2 linked regions of the Prosthecobacter debontii genome follow. The main gene of each other region encodes a partner of the protein of the gene in region 2 in a complex. Links are inferred from orthologs where the notes say so. Each region holds a gene or a part of one and is shown on either strand. Other genes may lie near its edges. The genes, in order: prfA and prmC.

Evidence for each region.
Region 1: the proteins of prmC (region 2) and prfA are in contact, whole or in part, in a crystal structure (PDB 2B3T), measured with the Escherichia coli proteins. The link is inferred for Prosthecobacter debontii from one-to-one orthologs.

The regions. Positions count from the first base shown.
Region 1 is NZ_FUYE01000009.1:134,496-146,381, forward strand. The notes cover bases 6,047-9,037. They hold prfA (peptide chain release factor 1), read right to left. Parts: upstream 8,085-9,037; coding sequence 7,008-8,084; downstream 6,047-7,007. Other genes in these bases: B5D61_RS14685 (PhoH family protein), read right to left, coding at 6,047-6,664; rpmE (50S ribosomal protein L31), read right to left, coding at 8,331-8,573; B5D61_RS14700 (LON peptidase substrate-binding domain-containing protein), read right to left, coding at 8,819-9,037. In the rest of the region: B5D61_RS14660 (phosphoenolpyruvate hydrolase family protein), read right to left, coding at 1-786; B5D61_RS14665 (AraC family transcriptional regulator), read left to right, coding at 901-1,788; B5D61_RS14670 (PSD1 and planctomycete cytochrome C domain-containing protein), read right to left, coding at 1,804-4,140; B5D61_RS14680 (EF-hand domain-containing protein), read right to left, coding at 4,570-4,863; more of B5D61_RS14685, read right to left, coding at 5,102-6,046; more of B5D61_RS14700, read right to left, coding at 9,038-9,460; B5D61_RS14705 (S1C family serine protease), read right to left, coding at 9,752-10,879; B5D61_RS14710 (hypothetical protein), read right to left, coding at 11,015-11,515; B5D61_RS14715 (RNA polymerase sigma factor), read right to left, coding at 11,512-11,886. UniProt on the Escherichia coli protein: Peptide chain release factor 1 directs the termination of translation in response to the peptide chain termination codons UAG and UAA.
Region 2 is NZ_FUYE01000001.1:368,454-380,148, forward strand. What follows is about bases 7,394-10,193. They hold prmC (peptide chain release factor N(5)-glutamine methyltransferase), read right to left. Parts: upstream 9,318-10,193; coding sequence 8,469-9,317; downstream 7,394-8,468. Other genes in these bases: murA (UDP-N-acetylglucosamine 1-carboxyvinyltransferase), read right to left, coding at 7,394-8,265. Outside these bases: metE (5-methyltetrahydropteroyltriglutamate--homocysteine S-methyltransferase), read left to right, coding at 1-1,786; metF (methylenetetrahydrofolate reductase [NAD(P)H]), read left to right, coding at 1,793-2,680; B5D61_RS01565 (aspartate-semialdehyde dehydrogenase), read right to left, coding at 2,785-3,810; acs (acetate--CoA ligase), read left to right, coding at 4,104-6,107; B5D61_RS01575 (3-keto-alpha-glucoside-1,2-lyase-like domain-containing protein), read left to right, coding at 6,212-6,889; more of murA, read right to left, coding at 7,003-7,393. UniProt on the Escherichia coli protein: Methylates the class 1 translation termination release factors RF1/PrfA and RF2/PrfB on the glutamine residue of the universally conserved GGQ motif, i.e. on 'Gln-235' in RF1 and on 'Gln-252' in RF2.

The sequences.
Region 1 (11,886 bases), on a different replicon or contig from region 2:
GCTGGCGCCGACGAAGCCATCGGCGGTGGTCTTCCCGAGGATGTATTCCACATCCTTCGGTGTGTTGATGGGGCCGCCGTGAGTGAGGGTGAAAACATTCGGGTTCACACTCTTAGCCGCATCAATGATCTCCTGGGTGCGCTTCACCGTGAAGTCCCAATCCACCACCGCATTCACCACGCCGATGCTCCCGCCCACCGTGGTGCCCACGTGAGCGATGATGGCGTCCGCACCGTTCTTGGCCATCTCCATGGCTTCCTCCGGGGTGGCCACATAGACGATGCTGAAAAGATCCATACGTGTGGCCAGGCCGACCATCTCAAACTCCTTCTTCACGCTCATGCCCGTCTCCTCCAGCACGCCACGGAAGTGACCGTCCACGATCGTGTGGGTGGGGAAATTGTTCACACCTGAGAAACCCATCTCCTTCACCCGGCCCAGCCAGTGCCACATGCGGCGGCGCGGATCCGTAGCATGCACGCCACAGATGACCGGGATCTCTTTGACCACCGGAAGCACCTCGTATTCGCCGATCTCCATCGCGACGGCGTTCGCATCGCCGTAGGCCATGAGGCCGCAGGTGCTGCCGTGCCCCATCATGCGGTAGCGACCGCTGTTGTAGATGATGATGAGGTCAGCCCCGCCCTTTTCGATGAACTTGGCGCTGATGCCCGTGCCTGCGCCTGCGGCGATGATGGGCTCACCTTTGGCCAGCGTCGCTTTCAGGCGATCCACGACTTCCTGTTTCGTGTAGGGATTTCCGATTCCGGTCCAAGGGTTGGGCATAGTGGTAGAGGTTTGCGGTTGTTTGCGAAAGGTGGCTGTGGGTTGTCGTCGTTTGATAACAACGGCAAACGAGCGAAGCATTCGCCACGGTAAACAACCGCAAACCTTCCTTCTGTGCACGCAGCATCTTCCATCCTCGAACTATCCGAAACGCACACCCACGGTGAACACACGGACTTCCGTGTCGTCCGCGTCAGTGAGACGGATCGCCGCTCCTGGATGCGTGGTGCGCCGGTGTGCCCCACCCTGCGCACGCACCGCATCTGCCATGCGGGTATCATGACCGCTCGTGCGCCCTACCGCATCGTGCGCATGCACCAGAGCGGACTTTATTTCCTGGCCTGTCTGGGGGGAGAGGGGCGCGTGCTGGTGGATGGCCGCTGGCAGAAATGCAGCGCAGGCATGGCCGTGGCTCTGCCGCCCTACATGGTGAACGCCTTCGAGGCCGTGAAGGGCAGGGACTGGCGTTGCTGCTGGGTGCGCTATGAGCAGCAGCCGGAGCAGAAGCCCATCCTCAACAGCAGCTCACCGCTCATGGCCGCCTTTCATGGTCAACCGCTCTGGAACGCCATCGAGGGCGTGATCGAGGAGGCCTCCCACGAAGCCCGCCCAGCGGCCATGTTTCACTGGGTGGAACTCATTCAAAGTTATGTCGAGCGCTTCGCTCAACCCTGGCAGCAGGATGATCGTCTCTGGCGCGTGTGGGAAATGGTGGCTGCCGATGTCGGCAAGGACTGGACGCTGGATGAACTGGCCTATCAAGCCCATGTCAGCGCCGAGCACCTGCGTCGTCTGTGTCGAAAAGCCCTGGGGCGCACCCCGATGCATCACGTCACCTGGCTGCGCATGCGCAAGGCCTGTGAGCTGCTCTCCACCACCAATCTCAAGGTGGAAACCGTGGCCAACACCGTGGGCTACCAAAATCCCTTCGTCTTCAGCAACACCTTCAAAAAATGGATCGGTTGGCGCCCCAGCGAGCACCGCTCGAAGATGGTCGTTTAGGTGGCTGAATCTGATTTATTCCCGCGTGATGGTCTCATCGAGATTCAGTAACACACGGGCGAGTTCATCGGGCTTCAGGCGGGCCAGCACGGCTTTCTCTTCGTTGGTGGGCTGGCGTGCGGTGCAGCGCTGGAAGGCGACATCGAAGCCATCGCGTTGCACGATCTTTTCCAGAGCTTGGGCAAACTCGACAAAAGCCTGATCATTCAACAGCGTCAGCGCCTGCAGTGGCGTATTGCTGCGCAGGCGGCGGGTGCAGGTGCTGAAGCCATCGGGCGCATCGAAGACACTCAAGCCAGGGGGCGGGGTGGCGCGGAAGACGAAGGTGTAAAGCCCACGCCGATAGCGGTCGGCTCCCTTGCTGAGCGGCCAGGTGCGCTTCACCTGCCCGAGGCTGAGCACGCCATCAGGGATGGGTGGATAGACGGGGGCACCGCCCAGCTTCGCATTGAGCAAACCGCTGGCGGTGAGGCAGACATCGCGGACGATCTCGGCATCCAGGCGCAAGCGATTCTGCCGCCAGAGCAGAAGGTTATTCGGATCGATGGTAGCGCCTGCGGACTGGGCGGTGAAGCTGGAGTTTTGGCGATAGGTCCGGCTGGTGACGATGAGGTGATGCAGGTATTTGAGGCTCCAGCCATGCTCCATGAGCTCGACCGCCAGCCAGTCCAGCAGCTCAGGATGCGAAGGCAGGCTGCCCATGGTGCCAAAGTCGTTTTCGGTCTCCACCAAACCGCGTCCGAAATATTGCTGCCACACACGATTGACGATCACACGCGCGGTGAGGGGATTGTCACGCCGCACCAACCAGCGAGCCAGATCCAGTCGATTGGGTTGAGCACTGGTGGGTTTGAGATCGAGATCATGCAGCACAGCGGGGACGGCTGGATTCATCTCGGCACCGGGCCGGGTGAAGTCACCCTTGATGTAGAGCGTGGTCTTGCGTGGTTCGGGTAGTTCCTTCATCACCATGGTGGTCACGCCTTTGGTTAGGAGTGCGGTGATTTCCATGTAGCGCTCATTGTAGGAGCGGAAGGTCTGGTCAGCAGCGCCCGGACCGCTGGCGTAGAGCAGGCGTTGCTGAGTGGCGCTGCGTTGTTCACGCGGTTTCTTGAGAGCCGCTCGGCGATCTTTTGGCAGTTGTGCCTTGGCTTCGGCAGAGAGTTCCTTTTCCCAAGCAATGGCGTCGGCTTCGTGAGCCTTGAGATAGGCGGTGATTTTGTTTTGAAGCGCTTTTTGTTCGGTATCCAGGGCGGCTTTATCCAGATTCGGGTCCGGAACGGAGAGTGTCGGTTCGTCCTGGTTGTTCAGGAAGGCATAGAACTGGTAGTATTCCTCATGGCTGATGGCATCGAATTTGTGATCGTGACACTGCGCACAGCCGATAGTGAGGCCGAGCCAGACGGTGCCGGTGGTGGCCACACGGTCAAAGATGGACTCGATGCGGAACTGCTCTTTATCAATGCCGCCTTCTTGATTGATCTGGGTGTTGCGATGAAAACCAGTGGCGATGAGCTGGCTCTGGGTCGGCTTAGGTAGGAGATCGCCGGCGAGCTGCTCGATGCTGAATTGATCAAACGGCATGTCGGCATTCAGTGTCTGCACCACCCAATCTCGATACGGCCAGATGCTGCGCGGCGCGTCAATGCTGTAGCCATTGCTATCCGCATAGCGAGCTTGGTCCAGCCACCAGCGGCCCCAGCGCTCGCCGTAATGCGGGCTGTCGAGGAGTTTGTCCACGGTGGCCTGGTAGGATGTCTCGGTTTTTGCCCCTTGGCTAAACGCTTGCACGTCCTCCACCGTGGGCGGCAAGCCGGTGAGATCCAGGAACAGACGGCGCAGTTGGGTCTCGGGTGCAGCTGGGGAGGAGAGAGCCAGGCCTTCACGCTGGAGCCGATCTTCAATGAATCGGTCAATGGGATGCGTGGCACCGCTTTTCACGGTTGGCATCGTAGGTCGCTCGGGAGCGATGTAGGCCCAGTGGCGGTCATCGCTGGGTTGCTCATCGGCAGGAGCGTGTGCACCTTCTGCGATCCAGCGCTGGATCAGGGTGACCTGGGCGGAGTCCAGTGGCCCACGTTTATACGGCATCTGCGGCACTTCCGCGTGCGTGCCCTGCACCACCTGTAGCAGCAGGCTGGCCTCGGCCTGACCCGGCTGGATGGCGGCTCCACGGCCACCACCTTGCATCGCTGCCGCAGCGGTATCCAGGCGCAGTTTGGCCTTTTGCGTGGTGGCTCCGTGGCACTTCACGCAGTGGACCTGCAGCAGCGGCTTGATCTCCTGACTGTAATCCACAGCCGCGAAGGCAGAGCCGGCGAGAGATACAAGAGCAAGCAGAGGCAAACGCATGAGGATGAATGGGGCGGAACAGATGGGAGGAGGACCATCCAATCAAGCCCAGTAATTCGTTCCAGATCAGTCTCGGCTTTCAAAAGGGTGGTTTGCGACAAAGGGAGGCTCCTATTTCGTGGATCATCAGTCCCTGTCGAACGATCTTGCAAGCCGAGCAACCGGAGCGCGAGTATGCTGAGCGAAGCGAACGCTACTCGCCACTAGTCGATGCGGTGAGTGCATCGGAGGCCAAGGCCACTGCGGTATCGAGTAGAAGGGATGATGGATTGGACTCCGATGTCCTGGGAAAGTTAGGCGAGTAGTCTCCGACATACTCGCGCTCCAGTTGCTCGGTCTGCGCAACGCCACAAAAAAAGCCGCACCCTGGTTGGAGGATGCGGCTCAGAGACTGAAAGCGACGGGTTGGGGCGCCACTTTCAAAAAGGATTATTCAGCCTTCTTCTTTTTCTTGGGAGCGGCAGTGAATTCTTCTTTGCTCAGCTTGCCGTCTTTGTCCTTGTCCTTACCGCCAAAGGCTTTCTCAGCCTTTTCAGCGTCTTTCTTGGCCTGTGGGGAGGCCATGAATTCTTCTTTGGAGACGGAGCCGTCGCTGTTGGCGTCCAGTTTGGCGAAAGCCTTTTCTGGGTCCATCTTAGGCTTCTTCTTGGCACCTTCTTCAGCAGCGGTGACGGTAAGGCTGGTGAGGGCCAGCACGGATAGGATCGTAGCGATCGCTTTCATGATAATTGTCGTTGGTTCGGTTTGATTTGGCGAAGGGGGTGGAAAGCCACAGACCCATCTGCGCCATTAAACGCGGAGCCTATCCGACAGTTTCACCTATTTTTTTAGAAAGCGCTCGGGACGAGGTTAACCCTGAGCTTATAGGATACTTGGGGGCTGAAAACCTCTCAACAAAGAAAAGTCCCTGCGACCTCACCCGGGTAAGGGGGGCGCAGGGACTGTCATAGACGTCTCCGTTTTACAGCAGCCTTGCGCCAGCTTCAGCCAGCGGGCTACGCTCACCTTTGGCTAGAGGGACGTGGGCGGCGAAAGGCTGACCGCGCATACGCTGGCGGGTGTAAACGAGGCCGTTGGAGCGGCTGTCCACATACGGATTATCAATCTGGGCGGGATCACCGACGAGCACCAGTTTCGAACCACGGGACATGCGGGTGACCACGGTCTTGGCCTCCAGCGGGGTGAGCTGCTGGGCTTCATCCAGGATGAAGAAGCGGTCGGGGATGCTGCGGCCACGGATGTAGCACAGGGCCTCGATCTCGATCACGCCCTGCTGGATCAGCGGATCATACGGGGCGGTAGCTTCCGTCTGGGCCGGTGGTTTTTCCGGCAAGAAGCGGTTCTTCTTCCGCTGCGGTCCCTGCTGGTTATCCACGGGGCGCATCAACAAATCCAGAGCGTCATACACAGGCTGCAGCCAGGGGCGCATTTTCTCCTGGAGCGAGCCGGGTAGGAAGCCGACGGTCTGACCCATGGCGACGATGGGGCGGCTGACGGTGAGGCCGTTGTAGGTGCGGCCAAAGACCTGGGAAAGCCCAGCGGCGACCGCGAGCAGAGTCTTACCCGTGCCGGCCTGACCGTAGCAGGTGACGAGGCTGATCTCGGGGTCTAACAAAGCATCCAACAAGCAAGCCTGGCCCAGGTTCATGGGCTTCACGCTGCGGCCCTGACCCACCTTGATGGACTCCGGGGTGTGGAGCAGGCGCACCAGTTCACCCTGAGCATTCATGCGGGCGGGCATGGAGGATTTCTCGCCTGCCGTGAGCAGGACGTAGTCATTCACCACGAGATCCCCAATGCGGGCGGCGGAGAGGGTGAGCTTACCACTGCTGGCAAAGCGCTGTAGCTCATGCGAGCTGACATCCACACGAGTGATCTCGAAGTTGGAGACCTCACGAGGCTCCACTTTATCATGCAGGTAATCTTCGCACTCGATGCCCACAGCGCGGGCCTTGAGCTGCATGTTGAGGTCCTTGCTCACCAGGATGACTGGCGGGCTGATCTGCTCCCGCAGCCAGAGTGCACAGGCCAGGATGCGATGATCCACCTTGTCGATGTTCGGAAAGATGCGCTCAAACTCTTTGACGCTGGCGATCTGTTTGGCCGTTTCCGGATCATAGATCACCACACGGAGGTTACCGCCGCCGGGGGTCTTTACACCATCGGTCACGGAGGCATCCGGTGCCGCGAAGGTTTTCATCAGTGCACGATGCACTTCACGGGCATTGGCACCGCGCTCCGTCATCTCGTTTTTAAAGCGGTCCAGCTCACTCAGCACATCCACGGGGATGCAGACGGAGTGCTCGGCAAATTTGTGAATGCTGGCTGGGTCGTGGAGAAGGACGTTGGTATCAAGGATGAAAGTCTTGGTTCCGACAGGGGTGCGGGAGTGGCGATGGCTTGAGGCAGACTTTCGCCTTTTTAAACTGGGAGATCGGTGGACGTGCTGACTATGACTGGAGCCAAGATCAAGGGTTTCAATGAAGGTTGGGGCTACATTGGCGGGATGGTCGTCGCGGTCCATGTGGGTTGGGTTAGGGTTAAGGCGTGGACTTTCCTTTGGGGGGAGAGCGTTTTTTTCTGGCGCAAATGGGATGCCAGAATTGCAAGTCCACAGTGTGATTTTAGAGTTTGAATCACGGGCTTATCGTGAGGGTGACAGATACACCAGCAGCGAACAAGCCATTTATTCACATTCCTTTGTTTTTTGTGAAGAACTTTGTGGTGACGGTGATGTCACGAGGCGTCCGCGGTAGTCTAAAAATCTCACAAGCCCCCTCAATGTGGGGCCGAGAATCCGTCAAAGAAACCATCGGCGCTCCAAGCACAGGCGAAAACTCTCAGGCTCTCGACCCGATCTCGGTGACTTACCTCAGCCCAGCCTCGGCCAGACGCTCTTGGAGGTCGGAGGCCAGGAGGGCATCGAGGATCTGATCCACGCGGCCTTCCATGAACATGTCCAGGTTATACACCGTCATCTCGATGCGGTGATCGGTGACACGGTTCTGCGGGTAGTTGTAGGTGCGGATCTTCTCCTCACGGCCACCGCTGCCGATGAGGCTGCGGCGGTGCGCGGAGTATTTGGCCGCTTCTTCCTGCTGCTTTCTCTCCAGCAGGCGGGAGCGCAGGATGGTGAGGGCTTTTTCTTTATTCTTGATTTGGCTGCGGCCATCCTGACAGCGCACGATGGTGCCGGTGGGGATGTGCAGCACCTGCACGGCGGAGTCGGTGGTGTTCACGCCCTGGCCGCCTGCGCCGGAGGAGCGGCAGACCTCGATGCGGACCTCATCGGCTTTCAGTTCAAAGTCCACCTCCTCAGCCTCGGGCAGCACGGCCACGGTGGCAGCGGAGGTGTGGATGCGGCCCTGGGCCTCGGTAGCCGGCACACGCTGCACACGGTGAACGCCGCTCTCATACTTCAGCACGCGGAAGACATCCTCCCCGGCGATTTTCATGACGATTTCCTTAAACCCGCCCACGTCGGAAGGGCTGGACTCCAGCGTCTCCACCTTCCAGCCACGAGCTTCGGCAAAGCGGCTATACATGCGCACGAGGTCGGCGGCGAAGAGGGAGGCCTCATCCCCGCCGGTGCCGGCGCGGACTTCCACCAGGGCATCACGGCCTTCCAGGGGGTCGGGCGGTAGGATGGAGAACTGCACCTGCTGCTCCAGCTCCTCGATGCGTTTTTGCAGAACTGGGATCTCGGCCTCGGCCATGGCAGCCAGCTCTTCATCGCCAGACTTCACCATGTCCTGGCTCTCCGTCAGCTCGGTGAGTTGTTTTTGATACTCGTCCCAGCTCGCCAGTAGGTTCCCCAGCAGGCGATGTTCCCGAGTCAGTTCACCGGACTTTTTAGCATCGTCAAAGAAGCCGGGCTGGCCCATCAGATCCTCCAGGAGCTGAAAGCGAGCGCGTTTGGTGGCGATGATGGGAGCGTAATCCATGAGCTGAAGCGGGGGCAGGAAAAAGAAAAAAGCGGCCTTTGAGGCGAGAGCGATGGAAGCACCTGCACGGGAGGTGATGGGGAGCGTGGGAGAAATCCACGCCTGCCTCAGAATCGGGCAAACCCGATGTCGGCACCATGCAGCTTGGCTTCCGCCTGAGAATGGCCGGAGGCGAGCCGGCCAACAAAAAACGGTGCTGAGCGTGCGGGCTCAGACACCGTTTTCGGAAAAAGGAAGCTGTGAGGGCTATGCGGAGACGTCGCTGAGCTTCGGAGCCGCGCGGCGAGTGCGGGCCATGCCGTAGCGTTGGGCGAACTTGTCCACACGACCGGCGGTATCCACGAAGCGCTGCTCACCGGTGAAGTAAGGGTGGCAACCGGCGCAGATACCGATTTTCAGGTTCTGCACAGTGGAGATGGTAGGATACGTTGCACCGCAGGTGCAAGTGATGGTGGTTTCGAAAACCGTTGGGTGACCTTGTTCTTTCATGGGGATGGGTTAATGAACCACGTGGAACCGACGAGGGACAGGGATCGCTTTCGCCGGAGCGTGGGGGCTAAGAGTTTGCCACAGCCTCGCAGAGGGTCAACCGGGTTTTTTAGGGTCGCGAGGCGGGCGAGCGAGCCGCTCTCCGAGTCGAGCCCTGTCTTGAGGCGGAATGAGGAGAGCTTCGAGGCCCCAAGAGTCGGGCTGAAGCCGGGGCTCCGAACTCAAGACACCGACCAAGGTCCCGCCTACCCACACTCCCCGGACTGGAGACGCTCCAGCTCGGTAAGGAGGATGTCATAGCGGCGCTCCAGAACGGTCTCTACCAGCAGGCTGCGCTGGGCGGCAGGGCGACGCACGAAGTGGTAGGAAAGGATGTCACAGACCAGCTCGGGGCACTCGATCTTGATCAGGGCGGCACGCAGGTTCTTCATGGCCTCACCGGCACAGTGGGCGGCATCGGGCAAGAGGTCCAGAGAGCGCTGTTTCAGATCGTTCACATAGTCCGGCTCGGTCTCGATGACGGTGGGTAGGGGCTCGATCTCGGCTAGGCGGAACGGTTTCTCCTGCTGCCAGCCGGTGAACTGGATGCGGCGCATACCCTGGAGCATGACATGAGAGGTGCCGTCCTCCTGTTTCTTGCAGGCGCGGATGAGCCCGGCGGTGCTGACGGTAATCAGCTCTCCACGGCTATCCGTGCTGCGCTCCGGCGTGCCGATGCAAAACATACGGTCTGTGCGCAGCGCATGGGCGAGCATGAGGCGGTAGCGTTCCTCAAAAATGAACAGTGGCAGTAGGCAACCGGGAAACAGATAGCAATCCCCCAGCACCATCACCGGCATGGTATCCGGTAGACGAAAAGCGGGGTGATTGTGGCAGGTTTCTTCCATAGGGTGGCGAGATGAGCAATGCGGCAGGTGTGAGAGTTACGCATCAAAGAACTCCTTGGAGCAAACTGTCTTGTGCAGAATTCCCACAAATCTGTGCTTCAAGGATGACGAGAAGCGGTTTTACTGCCGTGGAGAGAGGCGGAGAAGAGCAGGGGGAAGGAGGGTTGTCTCTGCGGGATGAATAGCTTTACTACCGACAAAACAAAAACGCCACGCTCGAGGTGAGCGTGGCGGATGAGGGTTGGGTCGATGAGAAGGCTTGTCTTTGGGGTAGGCTTGGTTTCCCCAGCTTTAGCGACGGAAGTCTTCACCGCGGATCTCTTCGAGCTGGCGGAGCTTTTCCTTCATGGCGTCGGGGATGGCGCGGCGTTCCTCCTCATTGTTCAGGTTCCAACTCTTTTCCTCACCGTCTTTAGGTTTGGCGGTGAAGACGGTGCGGTCCCCCTCACGGCGCAGGCTGTAGATGCCGGAGTCATCACTGCGGGTCACGTTCGTGGCTTCCCGGCGCTCCCGGTGCTCCATGTGGCGCTCACCCTCACCGCGCGGGCCGGGGCTGGCGTCACGCTTGGCCTCACCGCTATCACGGGGGCGGTCGCCGTCCCGACCACGTGCCTCGTTGCGGCTGCGTTCATCACCCCCGCGTTCACGGTCCTGATCACGGTCCCGGGGCTCCCCTCGGCGGCTGGGGCCGCTCCAGGTGGGCGGGGAAGGGGGCTGATCACCCGGGTGGCCATTGCGATTCCAGTCCCGCAGGCGCTCCTGATACTCCCGCATGTGGTTCTGGTAGCGCTCCATGGCCTCGCGCATCTCTTTCATATCGAAGCCATCCCGATCTCCGAAGAATCCGAGGCGGGGGAGGTCATCGCCCCGGCGGCCTTCTTCAGGTCGGCTGGGGATCAAGCGTTCGTCGATGGTGACGCTGACCTGGCTTTCTTTACCGCCAGAGATGAGGGTGAAGGGCACCACGTCGCCCTTCTTCTTGCTGCGCACCAGTGTCTGGAGCTGCTCCATATTGACGAGCTTTTGATCTTCAAAGCGCAGCAGCACATCGTCAGCCTTGATACCGGCGGTCTTGGCAGGGGTATCGTGCATGACTTCCTGGACCAGTAGGCCAAAGCCCTCTGGAAGGTTAAAGTGCGCACGCAGTTCCCGCGGCACTGGGCTGGTCAGCACGCCGATGAAGGGGGTCATGACCTCATCCTCGCGGGGGCCTCGCGTGGTGCGGCTGGGGCCGGATCTCGGCGTTCGCTCCGTCTTTTCAGGTTTTTTCTCCTCGCTGGGTGGTGGCAGCGCATCGGCGGCTTTGGGGGCGTTTTCAGCGCTGGGTTCCAGCGGGATTTTATTATCTTGGGCGGTCAGCGGGCTGTTCATCAGCGCCAGCAGGCCCGCCATCGCAGTCAGGGCATAGATCGGTTTCATGGTCGTCAGTTGGGTTAAGGTGGGGGGAAGTTTTGGGGTTGCGGGTGCAGGGAGGCTGGAGGCTGCGGTGAGCGCCCCGTTCCTCGTTTCGATGTCGGCTTTGAGCGTTTCTTGCGGTCGCTTTTGAGTCGGCCTTTACTGGAAGGATACCGGCAGCACGACACTGTCCTCACGCGGGCGCTCCAGCGTGATCTGGGCCCCGTCGCGGGGATCGATCCAGGCGTGGCGCTCCACGGACATGAGGCGCAGGTGCTGCTCCGGCAGGCGAGAGGTGGCGTTGTAGTGGATGCCCTCATTTTGAGCGCCCACCACCTCACGGATCGTGGCCACGGGCATCACGGTGGGTGGGGCGGAAACGGCGGTCGCAGGTGTCTGTGTGGCCGCTAGGGTGGTGTTGCGTGTGGACGGACTTTCGGTTAGGCCTGGGGCCCAGATGCTCATGACCACAGCGGCGGCGCTGGCACCCAGACCGGCCCACAGCATTGGCATCTGCCAGCGGACGGAGCGGCGGGTGGTGTCTTCGTGCAGCCATTGACGATCCAGCTCCAGTTCATGCTCCACCTGCCGCACCAAGGCGGCGGAGGGCGCGCGTGGAGTCAAACCCGCGAGCAGGGATTCGATTTCGTGTTCGTTCATGACAGGGCCTCCTGAGGTTTTGAAAAGGGGAAAACATTCGTCACTGCGGGCGGGGCAGGCTCCAGCACCAGTTCCTCCCGGCGCGGGGCCAGCCGTTTCTGCAAGGTCTGGAGGGCGTAACGGTAGCGGCCGGAGACGGTGTTGATGGACTCATCCAGGGTGGTGGCGATCTCGGCAAAGGTGAGGCCGCCCCAGAGCTTCAGCGTCACGACCTCCCGCTGATCTTCCGGCAGCGTCTTCAGCGCTTCCTGGACGATCTGGGCCGTCTCCCGCTGCTCCGGTGGGGGATCGAAAACAGGCGCATCCCCCATGGGCAGAGACACCTCCGAGGCGGCCTCCCGGCGGGCACGGCGGGTGTCACTGCGGCGTTG
Region 2 (11,695 bases):
GGATGAGCAGAATCCAGACTTTGATCGATTTGTGCTTCTGGAGAGTTTGCTGGAGCTTTACGAGAAAATTCTGCAACGGCTGGCGGCTCTTGGGGTGGAGTGGGTTCAGATCGATGAACCGATTTTTAGTCTGGATCTGAGTCCCGTTCAGCGTGATGCGCTGCTCACGGCATGGCAGCGTTTATCGCAATCGGCCCCGGGGCTGAACATTCTGGTGACGAGCTACTTCGGTGCTTTACAAGAAAACCTCTCCTTATTCTTGGCTTTACCCGTTCAAGCTCTGCATTTGGATGTCGTGAGAGGGGAAGCAGACTTGGACGAAACTCTGGCGCGCTTTCCGGCTCATAAGACCTTGTCGTTAGGCGTCGTGGATGGGCGGAACATTTGGAAGAACGACTTCTCGGCTTCGCTGACGCTTCTGCAAAAGGCTCAGGCGAAACTGGGGGCGGCGCGTCTCTGGGTGGCGCCTTCCTGCTCGCTCCAGCATGCCCCCATTTCTCTTGCGCTGGAGCCCAAGCTGGATGCTGAACTGAAAAGCTGGATGGCCTTTGCCGACCAAAAGTTAGAGGAAGTCGTCGCTCTGAGCGGGCTGCTGCGGGGCACGACGCCTCCTCTGGTGCTGCAAGACAACCAGCGTGCCATCCTGTCCCGACGAAAAAGCACGCGCATTCACAAGCCACAGGTGAAGGATCGTGTGGCTGCAGTGCAACCGGAAGACTCCCAGCGTCAGTCTTCCTTTGCTCAGAGGCGTGAGCTTCAGCAGGCGAAACTCAAGCTGCCAGAGTTCCCGACGACGACCATCGGCTCCTTTCCACAAACCGCGGAGGTGCGCTCCATGCGTGCCAAGTGGAAAAAGGGTGAGATCAGCACTGAAGCCTATGAAGTTTACCTTCAGCAGGAGATCCAGCACTGTGTGGCCTTTCAGGATGAGATTGGCATGGATATGCCCGTGCACGGAGAGTTTGAGCGGAATGATATGGTGGAATACTTCGGCGAGCAGTTAGAAGGCTTTGTCTTCACTCAAAAAGGGTGGGTGCAGAGCTATGGCTCACGGTATGTGAAGCCCCCCATCATTTACGGGGACGTCAGCCGACCTGCTGCCATGACCGTTCGCTGGTCACAGTATGCGCAATCATTAACGAAGCGGCCCATGAAGGGGATGCTCACTGGCCCTGTCACCATCTTGCAGTGGAGCTTTGTGCGTGACGATCAGCCGCGGTCTGAAACGACTCGCCAAATCGCTTTGGCCATTCGAGACGAAGTGCTGGATCTAGAAACCGCAGGCATCGCCGCGATCCAGGTGGATGAGCCTGCCATCCGTGAAGGACTGCCTTTAAGACAGCGGGATTGGTCCGCCTACCTGGATTGGGCCGTCGAGTCTTTCCGCCTCTGCGCCAGTGGTGTGCGGGATGAGACCCAGATTCATACCCACATGTGTTATTCAGAGTTCAATGACATCATCGAAGCCATTGCCGCCATGGATGCCGATGTGATCACCATCGAAACATCGCGTTCGAACATGGAACTCCTTGAAGCCTTTGTGGGCTTCAAGTATCCCAATGAAATCGGACCCGGCGTGTATGACATCCACTCGCCACGGGTGCCATCCGTTGAGGAAATGGTGAGGCTGATGCGCAAAGCTGAATCTGTGATCCCTCGTTCCCAGCTCTGGGTGAATCCTGACTGTGGGCTGAAAACGCGAGGTTGGGAGGAAGTGAAATCTTCTCTGATTCACATGGTCCAGGCCGCTCGTCAGCTACGTGTGGCCCAACCTATCAGCGCCTGATCCATCATGCATATTCGAGACATCTTTGCCCGTGCTCGACGTCCGACGTTGTCCTTTGAGTTCTTCCCGCCTCGATCGTCCGAGGCGGTGAAGGATCTACAGGACTCGTTGCTTCAGCTCGCTCCTTGGCGTCCTGACTTCGTCAGCGTGACGTATGGAGCGGGGGGCAGCACGCGTGATCGGACCCAGAGTTGGGTGAAGGAACTGGGCCAATCGGATGTCTTCGATCCTATCCCTCATCTCACGGCCGTGGGGCACACGGAGGCGGAGATGATGGGGATCTTAGAAACCTATGCCGCAGCGGGTGTCAGCAATCTGCTGGCCCTGCGCGGCGATCCATCTCCGCAGGTGACACAGAGTGGCGACTTCCAGACAGCGGCGGATCTTGTTCGCTTCATCCGCCGTTTTAATGACCGGGGCTTGCATCCTGACCCGCGAGGATTTGGGATCGGCGTGGCTTGTTTTCCAGAAGGTCATCCTGCGACGCCTAACAGAATGTTGGAAATGGACTACCTGAAAGCCAAGGTGGATGTCGGCGCGGACTGGATGTGCACGCAGGTCTTCTTTGATAATCATGATTTTCACGATTTTCGCGCACGTTGTGAGTTGGCTGACATACGAATTCCGATTCTTGCGGGTATCCTGCCCCTTACTCAAAAAAACAGTTTGTCGCGGATGGCCGAGCTCGCGGCAGGTTCACGTTATCCAGCTAAGCTATTACGGGCTTTTCAGCGTGCGGGAGACGATACGGACTGCTTTCAGCAGGTGGGGATTCATCATGCAGTGATGCAATGTACCGATCTTCTCGATCATAATGTCGCCGGGATCCATTTCTATACTCTTAACAAAGCTGCTTTCACGCTTCAGGTACTTCGCGGTTTAGGAAGTCGCTAGGTTACGATTCGATCGGAAGCTCAATTGTAAGGCGATTGAGGGGAACAAAAAAGCGCGCAAGACTCTCATCTTGCGCGCTCGTTCAGTTGATGACTTGAAGCTGATTACACCAAGCACTCGGCGATCTGCACGGCATTGAGAGCCGCTCCCTTCAGGAGCTGATCACCCACCACCCAGAAGCTGAGGCCGTTGTCCAGAGCGCAGTCGATGCGCAGACGACCGACGGCGCAGTTGTCACGACCGGCGATGTCCAGAGCCAGGGGATACACTTTGTTCGCCGGATCATCCAGCACGTCCAGGCCTGGAGCCTGAGCCAGTACCTCGCGGGCTTTCGCCAGATCGACAGGCTTTTCAAACTCGGCGCTGATGGAGATGCTGTGGCTGCGGAAGACAGGGATGCGCACGCAGGTGACGGAGGCGCGGAAGTCCGGATGATGCATGATCTTCCGACCTTCGTTTTCCATCTTCATCTCTTCCTTCGTGTAACCCGTGTCGAGGAAGGAATCCACGTGCGGGATGGCGTTGAAGGCGATCTGGTGAGGATAGACGTGCGGCTTGGAGGACAGCTTGGCAGCATCCCAGGCGCGGTTTTCAGCGGCCCATTCGCGGGATTGCTTCGCCAGTTCTTCGATGGCCTGCGCTCCAGTGCCGGACACGGCCTGATAGCTGGAGGCAAAGATGCGCTTCACACCAAAGGCCTGATGCAGCGGATACAACGCCATGAGGGAGATGGCGGTGGTGCAGTTCGGATTGGCGATGATACCCTGATGGTTCTTCACGTCAGCGGCATTGATCTCTGGCACCACGAGCGGCACCGTCGGGTCCTGGCGGAAAAAGGAGGAGTTATCCACCACCACAGCCCCAGCCTTCACCGCATGGGGCGCGAAGTCGCGTGAGATGCCTCCACCGGCACTGAACAGCGCGATGTCCACCCCGGCAAAGCTGTCTGGAGTGAGTTCCTTAATGGTCACGTCCTCACCTTTGAATTTCATCTTCTTTCCAGCACTGCGGGCACTGGCGAGAAGGGTGAGCTGGCCGACGGGGAAATTCCGCTGCTCCAGGCAGCGAAGCATTTCCACTCCCACCGCTCCGGTGGCGCCGACGACCGCGACGTGTTTGAGGTTGCTCATGGCTAGGGTGATCTAAGGGATGGTTGGATTTTCGGATGTCCCCGGAAAAAGGGGGCGGCAGGTTAGACTCGGTTTTGAAATCCGCAAGAGTCCCTTGTGAGGCCTGGCTCTGCAGATCGAGATGGCGATTAGCCACGTTTTCCTAAAGCTTAGGTCAAAGAAGCCTCATCATTACAGGGTTTCCGGCTCAGAAACATGGAGAATTATCGCACTCCAGCATTGCCAGCGCACGATTGCTGCATGTAGCCTGGATTTTCCTGCGTTAAATCCGTCCTCGTTTTTTAAACCCACCCATGAGCAAGAAGAAAGCCGCCAAACCTGCCCCCAAGAAAGCTGCTAAGAAGTCTGCCCCTCAAAGCAAGGCGATCTTGACTGAAAACCGCGTCTTCAAGCCGAGCGCAGAATTTTCCAAAAAGGCCCGTATCGGCAGCATGGCGGAGTATCGCCGGATGTATGAGGAATCCATCAAGCAGCCGGATAAGTTCTTTGGCCGCGAAGCGAAGGAACTGACTTGGCAAAAGCCCTTCACCAAGGTGATGGAATGGAAGTGCCCGAATGCCAAGTGGTTCCTGGGTGGCAAGCTGAACGTCAGTGAAAACTGCCTGGACCGCCACCTGAGCGGGCCTAACAAAACGAAGGCCGCCCTGATCTGGGAAGGCGAACCCGGTGAGAAGCGTGTGCTGACCTATCAGCAGCTTCACCGTGAAGTCTGCCGCTTCGCCAATGTGCTGAAGCGCAACAAGGTCAAAAAAGGTGATCGCGTGATGATCTACCTGCCGATGATCCCTGAGGCTGCCATCGCCATGCTGGCCTGCACCCGCATCGGCGCGGTGCACAGCGTCGTCTTCGGCGGCTTCAGCGCAGACAGCATCAAGGACCGCGTGCTGGACTGCGGGGCTAAGATCATCATCACCTCGGATGGTGGCTACCGCCGCGGGGCGGTGGTGCCTCTGAAAAAGAATGTGGATGATGCGCTGAAGAGCGGAGAAACTGCAGTGGAAACCGTGATCGTCTTCCGCCGCACCGGTCAGGACGTGCATATCGAGGAAGGTCGCGATGTGTGGTGGCACCGTGAGCTGGAGTATGTGGATGCCCACTGCCCTGCGGCCTCCATGGATTCTGAGTCGCCTCTGTTCATCCTCTACACCAGTGGCAGCACCGGTAAGCCCAAGGGCATCCTGCACAGCACAGCAGGCTACCTGCTGCACGCGCAGATGACCTGTAAATACGTCTTCGACCTGCGGGCTGACGATGTCTATTGGTGCACGGCGGATGTCGGCTGGGTCACCGGCCACAGCTACCTCGTCTATGGCCCGCTGGCTCTGGGCGCCACCTCCCTCATGTATGAAGGGGCGCCGAACTGGCCGGAGAATGACCGCTTCTGGCGTATCATCGAGGAATACGCCGTCTCCGTCTTTTACACTGCACCGACCGCCATCCGCGCCTTCATGAAATGGGGTGATGAGTGGCTGAAGAAGCATGACCTCAGCAGCCTGCGCCTGCTCGGCACCGTGGGTGAACCGATCAACCCCGAAGCCTGGATGTGGTATCACACTCAGGTAGGTGGTGGTAAGTGCCCCATCGTGGATACCTGGTGGCAGACAGAAACCGGCGGTCACATGATCACCCCGATCCCTGGGGCCACTCCGACCAAGCCCGGCACCGCGACCCTGCCCTTCTTCGGCGTGGATGTGGCCATCGTGGACGACCTCGGCAAGGAAGTGGGTAAGGACGAACAGGGCAAGCTGGTCATCCGCAAGCCGTGGCCTTCCATGCTGCGTGGCATTTGGGGAGATAAGAAGCGCTACCAGGAAACCTACTGGAGTGAATTTGACGGCTGGTATTTCGCTGGTGACGGAGCCCGTAAGGACAAGGATGGCTACATCTGGATCATCGGCCGTATCGACGACGTGCTCAACGTGGCTGGTCACCGCCTGGGCACTGCCGAGGTGGAGAGCGCCCTCGTCTCTCACCCTGCTGTGGCTGAGGCTGCGGTGGTGGGGCGCCCCGATGAGATGAAAGGTCAGGGCGTGGTCTGCTTTGTCACCGTGAAGGAAGGGGTCGCCACCGGTCGCGAACTGGCGGATGAACTGAAAAAACACGTGCGCAAGGTCATCGGCCCTGTGGCCACGCCAGATGAAGGCCGCTTCGCCGCCGCCCTGCCGAAAACCCGTTCCGGCAAGATCATGCGTCGCCTGCTGAAACAGATCGCCGCCGGTGAAGTGATCAAAGGTGACACCACCACCCTGGAGGACCTGAGCGTCATCGCCCAGCTCGCCGCCAGCGGAGAAGATTGATCGTTTTACCCATTCTTCACGTTAACACTCATGCGGCTGGCAGATGATCCATCTGCCAGCCGTTTTTTTCATCCCACCCACGACTGTCTCCACCTTCGACCCCCATGCTTCGCCGCGCCTTTGTTCTCAGTTTCGCCACCGTTGGTTTGACCCTTCCCCTCATGGCGGAGGAAGCCACCGCACCCGTCACCACCACCGTGACCGTGGGGGAGCTGGTGACTTGGCAGCCCTTCAATGACCCGGCCTCCCTGGCCAAGGGCCAAACGAAGTGGCAGGCTGGCATCGGCAAGTGGGAGATTGCTGAGGGTGCGGTGCGCGCCACTGAGGAAGCTCCCTCAGAAAAGCGGCCGAATGGCCATGAAGCCGTGTGTGAGTATGTCTCCGAGCAGGGAGATTTCGTCATGAAGGGGGAGTTTCAGATCAACTCGGCCGCGCATGTGGGCTTCGTTTTCCGCGACAACGGCCAGCCCAACAATCACCAGGGCCGCATCATCGTCACCCCGACCTCCATCGAGCTGCACAAGATGAGCGGGATTTCTAAAACCACCCGCCGTGAAGTGCTCGCCTCCCTGAAAGAGCCGCTGGCTGCGGATCAATGGCACAGCATCGTTATCGAGGTCTCTGGCGACCACTGCCGCGCCGTTGTGGATGGCCAACAAACCGTCGAAGGTCGGCACGAACGTTTCCTGGCCCCCAAGGGCCGCATCGGTGTCGTCGCACGTGGTGACAGCGCTTTGTTTAAAAACGTCGGCATCTGGAAGGTCAACCCGAAAGTGAAGTGACGTGTTCTGGCTGTCTGGTCACGCCGCCTTGTTCTGCCTTTGGTGCATTTCAGAGAACTGACTGTGCATAACCATTCGAGCCAAAGATATTCTAGGCTCGAATGGTTTGGACGTTATTCCTTCACGCGCTCCAACTGGGCTCCGAGGGTGGCGAGCTTGTCGTCGAGGTGCTCATAACCGCGGTCGATGTGGTAGAGGCGGTTGACCTCTGTTTTGCCACTGGCGATGAGACCGGCCAACACGAGTGCTGCGGAGGCGCGGAGGTCACTGGCCATGACGGGGGCGCCTTTGATGGCGTGACCCCCACGGATGCGGGCGGTGGCACCTTGGAGGTCGATGTTGGCTCCCATCCGCTTCATCTCAGCCACGTGCATGAAGCGCTGGGGGAAGATGGTCTCGGTGATGGTGCTGACGTCATCAATGGCGCAGGCGAGCGCGCAGAACTGGGCCTGCATGTCGGTGGGGAAACCGGGGTAGCAGAGCGTGGTGAGGTCAAACCCCTTGGCCTTGGGGTTTGGCGCGATGCTGATGCTGTCCTTGCCGATCTCGATGGGGAAACCGCATTTTTTCAGAGCTCCTGTGATCTCTTTCATGTGCTCAGGCATGACACGCTTCAGCGTGATGCCTTCGCCAATCATGGCTCCAGCGCAGAGGAAGGTGCCGGCCTCGATACGGTCGGGGATGACGGTGTGCTCGGCCCCGTGCAATTCCTTCACGCCTTCGATGACGATGCGGTTGGTGCCTGCGCCTTCGATCTTGGCGCCCATCTTGATGAGGAAATTGGCCAGGTCTTCCACCTCGGGCTCCGCTGCGGCGCCTTCGATGATGGTGGTGCCTTTGGCCAGGGTGGCGGCCATCATGACGTTATCCGTGCCGAGCACGGTGGAGCCATGTTTGCCCATGAGGTTCATCGGGCCACCTTTGAAGCCTTTTTTGGCGTTCACGGTGATGTCACCTCCATCCACGGTGATCTGGGCTCCAAGGGCCTCCAGACCCTTCAAGTGCAGATCCACGGGGCGATCACCGATGACGCAGCCCCCGGGCAGGGAGACGACGCATTTTTTCAAACGACCGGTCAAAGGGCCGAGGACGCAGATGCTGGCGCGCATCTTCCGCACGAGGTCATAGGGGGCCACGGATTTGATCTTCTCCGCCTTCACCACCACCACGCCGCTGGCTCGCTCCACCTCAGCTCCGAGCTCGCCCAGGATGCGGACCATGTAGTTGGTGTCACTCAGGTCAGGCACACGACGGATGGTGCAGGTGTCTTTGGTCAGTAGCGTGGCTGCGAGGATGGGCAGGGAGGAGTTCTTGCTGCCGCTGATATTGACCCGGCCTTTGAGCGGTGCGCCGCCGTGAACGATGAGCTTTTCCATGTTGCCCGTCTAAGTGCGTCGCGGTGGCGTGGGTGCAAGCGCTAAGATGAGCCTCTTTTCGTGACCTCTCTCAAAAGCGACGCCCACGAGACCTGTCGCCAGAACAAGCACCGTGAAAGCTTGTCCCGAGCGACAGACCCCGCAGACACATGGCATTACCGCATCCAGAAATACTGGTTACACTTTTCTGACAAAAATTTTGGCTATTCGCTCAAAGGCCTTTTGGCGAAGACAAAACGCTCGATTCCGGCCAAGTCGGCACGCACTTCGGCCTGATGAAAACCGAGGCTTTGAGCATGCTCAGCGGTGGCGTGGCCTTGATCATGTCCCACTTCCAAAGCTACCCAACCAGATGGGGGCAAATGGGCGGGCGCATCGGTTAAAAAACGCCGGACGATGTCCAGGCCATCCGGTCCGCCATCCAGCGCCAGGATGGGGTCGCGCTGCACCTCACGGCTGAGGGCGGGGATCTCTCCGCACGGGATGTAAGGCAGGTTGGTGACGATGAGATCGAAGCTGCCGGTGATTTTTTCGAAGAGATCGCTGCGTAGGATCTGCACGCGGGTCAGGCCCAGACGCTCGGTATTCAAGCGGGTGAGGTCCAGGGCTTCCTCCGAGATGTCCGCCAGGACGACTTGACTCTCCGGCCAGGCGGTGGCGAGGCTGAGGCCGATGCAGCCGGACCCGGTGGCCATGTCCAGCACCCGCGCAGGTGGGGCCTTGCCATAGCGTTTGATCAGCAAATCGCAGAGATACTCCGTCTCAGGCCGGGGGATGAGGGCGCGGTGGTCGCTGACCAATTCCAGGCCGAGGAAATCCACGGTGCCGAGCAGGTGCTGCAGCGGCTCCCCCTCCGCCCGGCGTTTGGTGAGGCCGCGCAGTTTCTCCAGATCGGTTTCATGCAGGGCCTCGCCAAAGCGCAGATACAGGTCCAGGCGACGGCACCCAAGCACATGGGCGAGCAGGTGCTCCATGTTCAGTCGGGCTTCCTCGACGCCATGCTTCTCCAGGTAGCCAGTGCCAGCGCGGAGAGTGTCGAGGAGAGGTTTCATGAAGGGAGTGCCTCTCTTCATGCCGCAGGCGGATAGGCGATGCAAAAGCCTTCTGCGTTTTTCGGGGAATCCGATGCTGGAGGAACTTCGGATGAGGGGCTGAGGCGAGCGTGAAAATTAACGGGTAAAATGAGACCCTCAGGGCCTCCTCACCCTAACCCTGCCCCCAGAGGGGCGAGGGAACAATCAATTGGTCTGCTGCATTGAAGACCTAACGGCGTCCTCCCTCGCCCCGCGAAGTGGGGGGAAACCCGCGCAGCGAAAGGGCTGGGGAGAGGGGGAGTGTGATTTCACCCTCCGAAATTCCCTCCCGAGACCCCCAACAAAAACGGGTCCCGGCGGCAACCGGGACCCGTGGGATAAAGGTCGTTCTGGCGAAGGAAAGACTTACTTCTTCTTCGGCGGATTCAGCTCTTCAGCGGTCCACATGCCAGCCTTTTCTTTGTATTGGGCGCGCAGTTCGGTGATGGTTTTCGGCTCTACAGGGGAGGCGTTGTGTTCCCATTCACGGCGCAGGTAGGTGAGCACGCTGGCGATGTCTTCATCGGTGAGGTGCGGCAGCGGTGGCATGGAGAGATTCCAGGTGCGGCCAGAGACTTTTACCGGGCCTCCCAGGCCGTGCAGGACGATGCGTGCGGGCACATCCGGCTTGCCCAGCACCCACTCGCTATCCACCAGCGGCGGAGCCAGACCATCCAGGCCAAAACCATGCGGCTGATGGCAGGCGGCGCAGAGTCCGGCGTAGATGATCTTGCCTTTCTCAAACCGGGCCTGCTGAGCTTCTGTCAGAGGGACGATCTTCGGCGGTGGTGGGGCACCTTTTTTACCAACCCAGGCGAGGCGGGATTCGATAGCGGCAATGTTGGTGATACCGGTCTTGGTGGCAGCTTTTTTCAGCGTGGCTAGGGACTCAGGTTCCTTGTCCAGCCAGAGCAGCTTCGGTTTGACGGCGTTCTTACCGCTGCCGGTGGTGGAGAGGGCCTTGATGAAGTTACGCTGCACACTGCTGCCTTTGGGCTGGGCAGCGGCGACGGCCAGGGCTTCTTCGAAGAGTTGGGCCTTGTTCGCGGAGGCGATGAGATTTCCCAGCAGGCCAAAGACTGGGGTGGTGTTGGCTTCGGTTTCGGCATTGGTTTCAGCGGTCAGCAGTCCAGCAAAGGCGGCTTCACGGCCACGCAGACCGGTCATGGCACCTTCCGCCACGAGCGCATTTTTGCCACCGCCCAACGCTAGAAGTTTGGCTGTCGCCGCATCGGCATCGGGGAGGTTGAAGGAGGTCAGTTTGATGGCCAGTTGGGCCTGCACCAGCACGGCTTTTTCACCCGTCATGGCCAGCAGTTCGGGCGCGAGGTCGCGGCCAGCCAGACGCACAGCCGCGGCTTTCAGGGAGACATCGCTGTCTTTCAGAGCGCCACGGAGAACATCCGGCGTCAGCATGCCCAGGCCATCCAGCGTCCAGAGAGCGTGCAGGCGGGCCAGAGGCTTGGCCTCGGTGGATTGCACCAATTCAGCCAGGGCAGGGGCTGCTTTGGCATCACTAGACTCGACAAGCAGGCGCTGGGCCGTGTCACGCACCCAGCCATTGGCGTGGCTGAGCTGGGCGATGCGACCGGCGGTGTCAGTGGCGATCTTGGTGCCTGCGGGTAGGGTTTTACCCTCCGGCACGATGCGCCAGATGCGGCCTTGATCAAAGGGCTGGTCCAGCTTGCGAGCCTCAATGTTTGCAATGAGGTAGTGGGTGAGGAAGCTGCTGTGCTGGATGATGCCGCGATACATGTCGACGATGTAAACCACGCCATCGGGGGCATTCACCGCCTGCACGGGGCGGAAACGCTCATCGGTGGAGGTGAGGAATTCGGTGCCTTCCACGGCGTTTTTAGCGCTCAGGCTGCCGTCCTTCTCAGTGAGGATCATGCGCTTCACGATGTTGGCGGATGGCTCGGGAATGAAGGCATTGCCGTAGTGGCTGGCGGGGTAGGCTTCACCGCGATAGATCAGCGCTCCGCAGGTGGCGGTGGCCTTGGTCAGGGTGCCGTCTTCGCGCAGGGATTTGGGGTCGTAACCACGGTTCACGCCTGGGGTTGGGTGGCTTGGCCAGACGGTTTGATCCTTGGCCACCTGGAAGTTGATGGAGGTGGCATTGCGCAGCAGGGGATTGCGGCCAAAGGCTTCCGTCGGCAGCAGATCGCAGCGCAGGAGATCGGAGTTGTAGTTGAAATAGAGACGGCCTTGATCGTCCTGGCACAGGCCATACTGACCGCGACCCAGGCCGCTGTCCTTCAGCCACACTCCACCGCGCAGGCGGAAGCGGGTGGCGTATCCAGCGCTCCAGATGCTGTTATCCATGGCCCAGGTCGGGGTATTGGCCATGTGCTCAG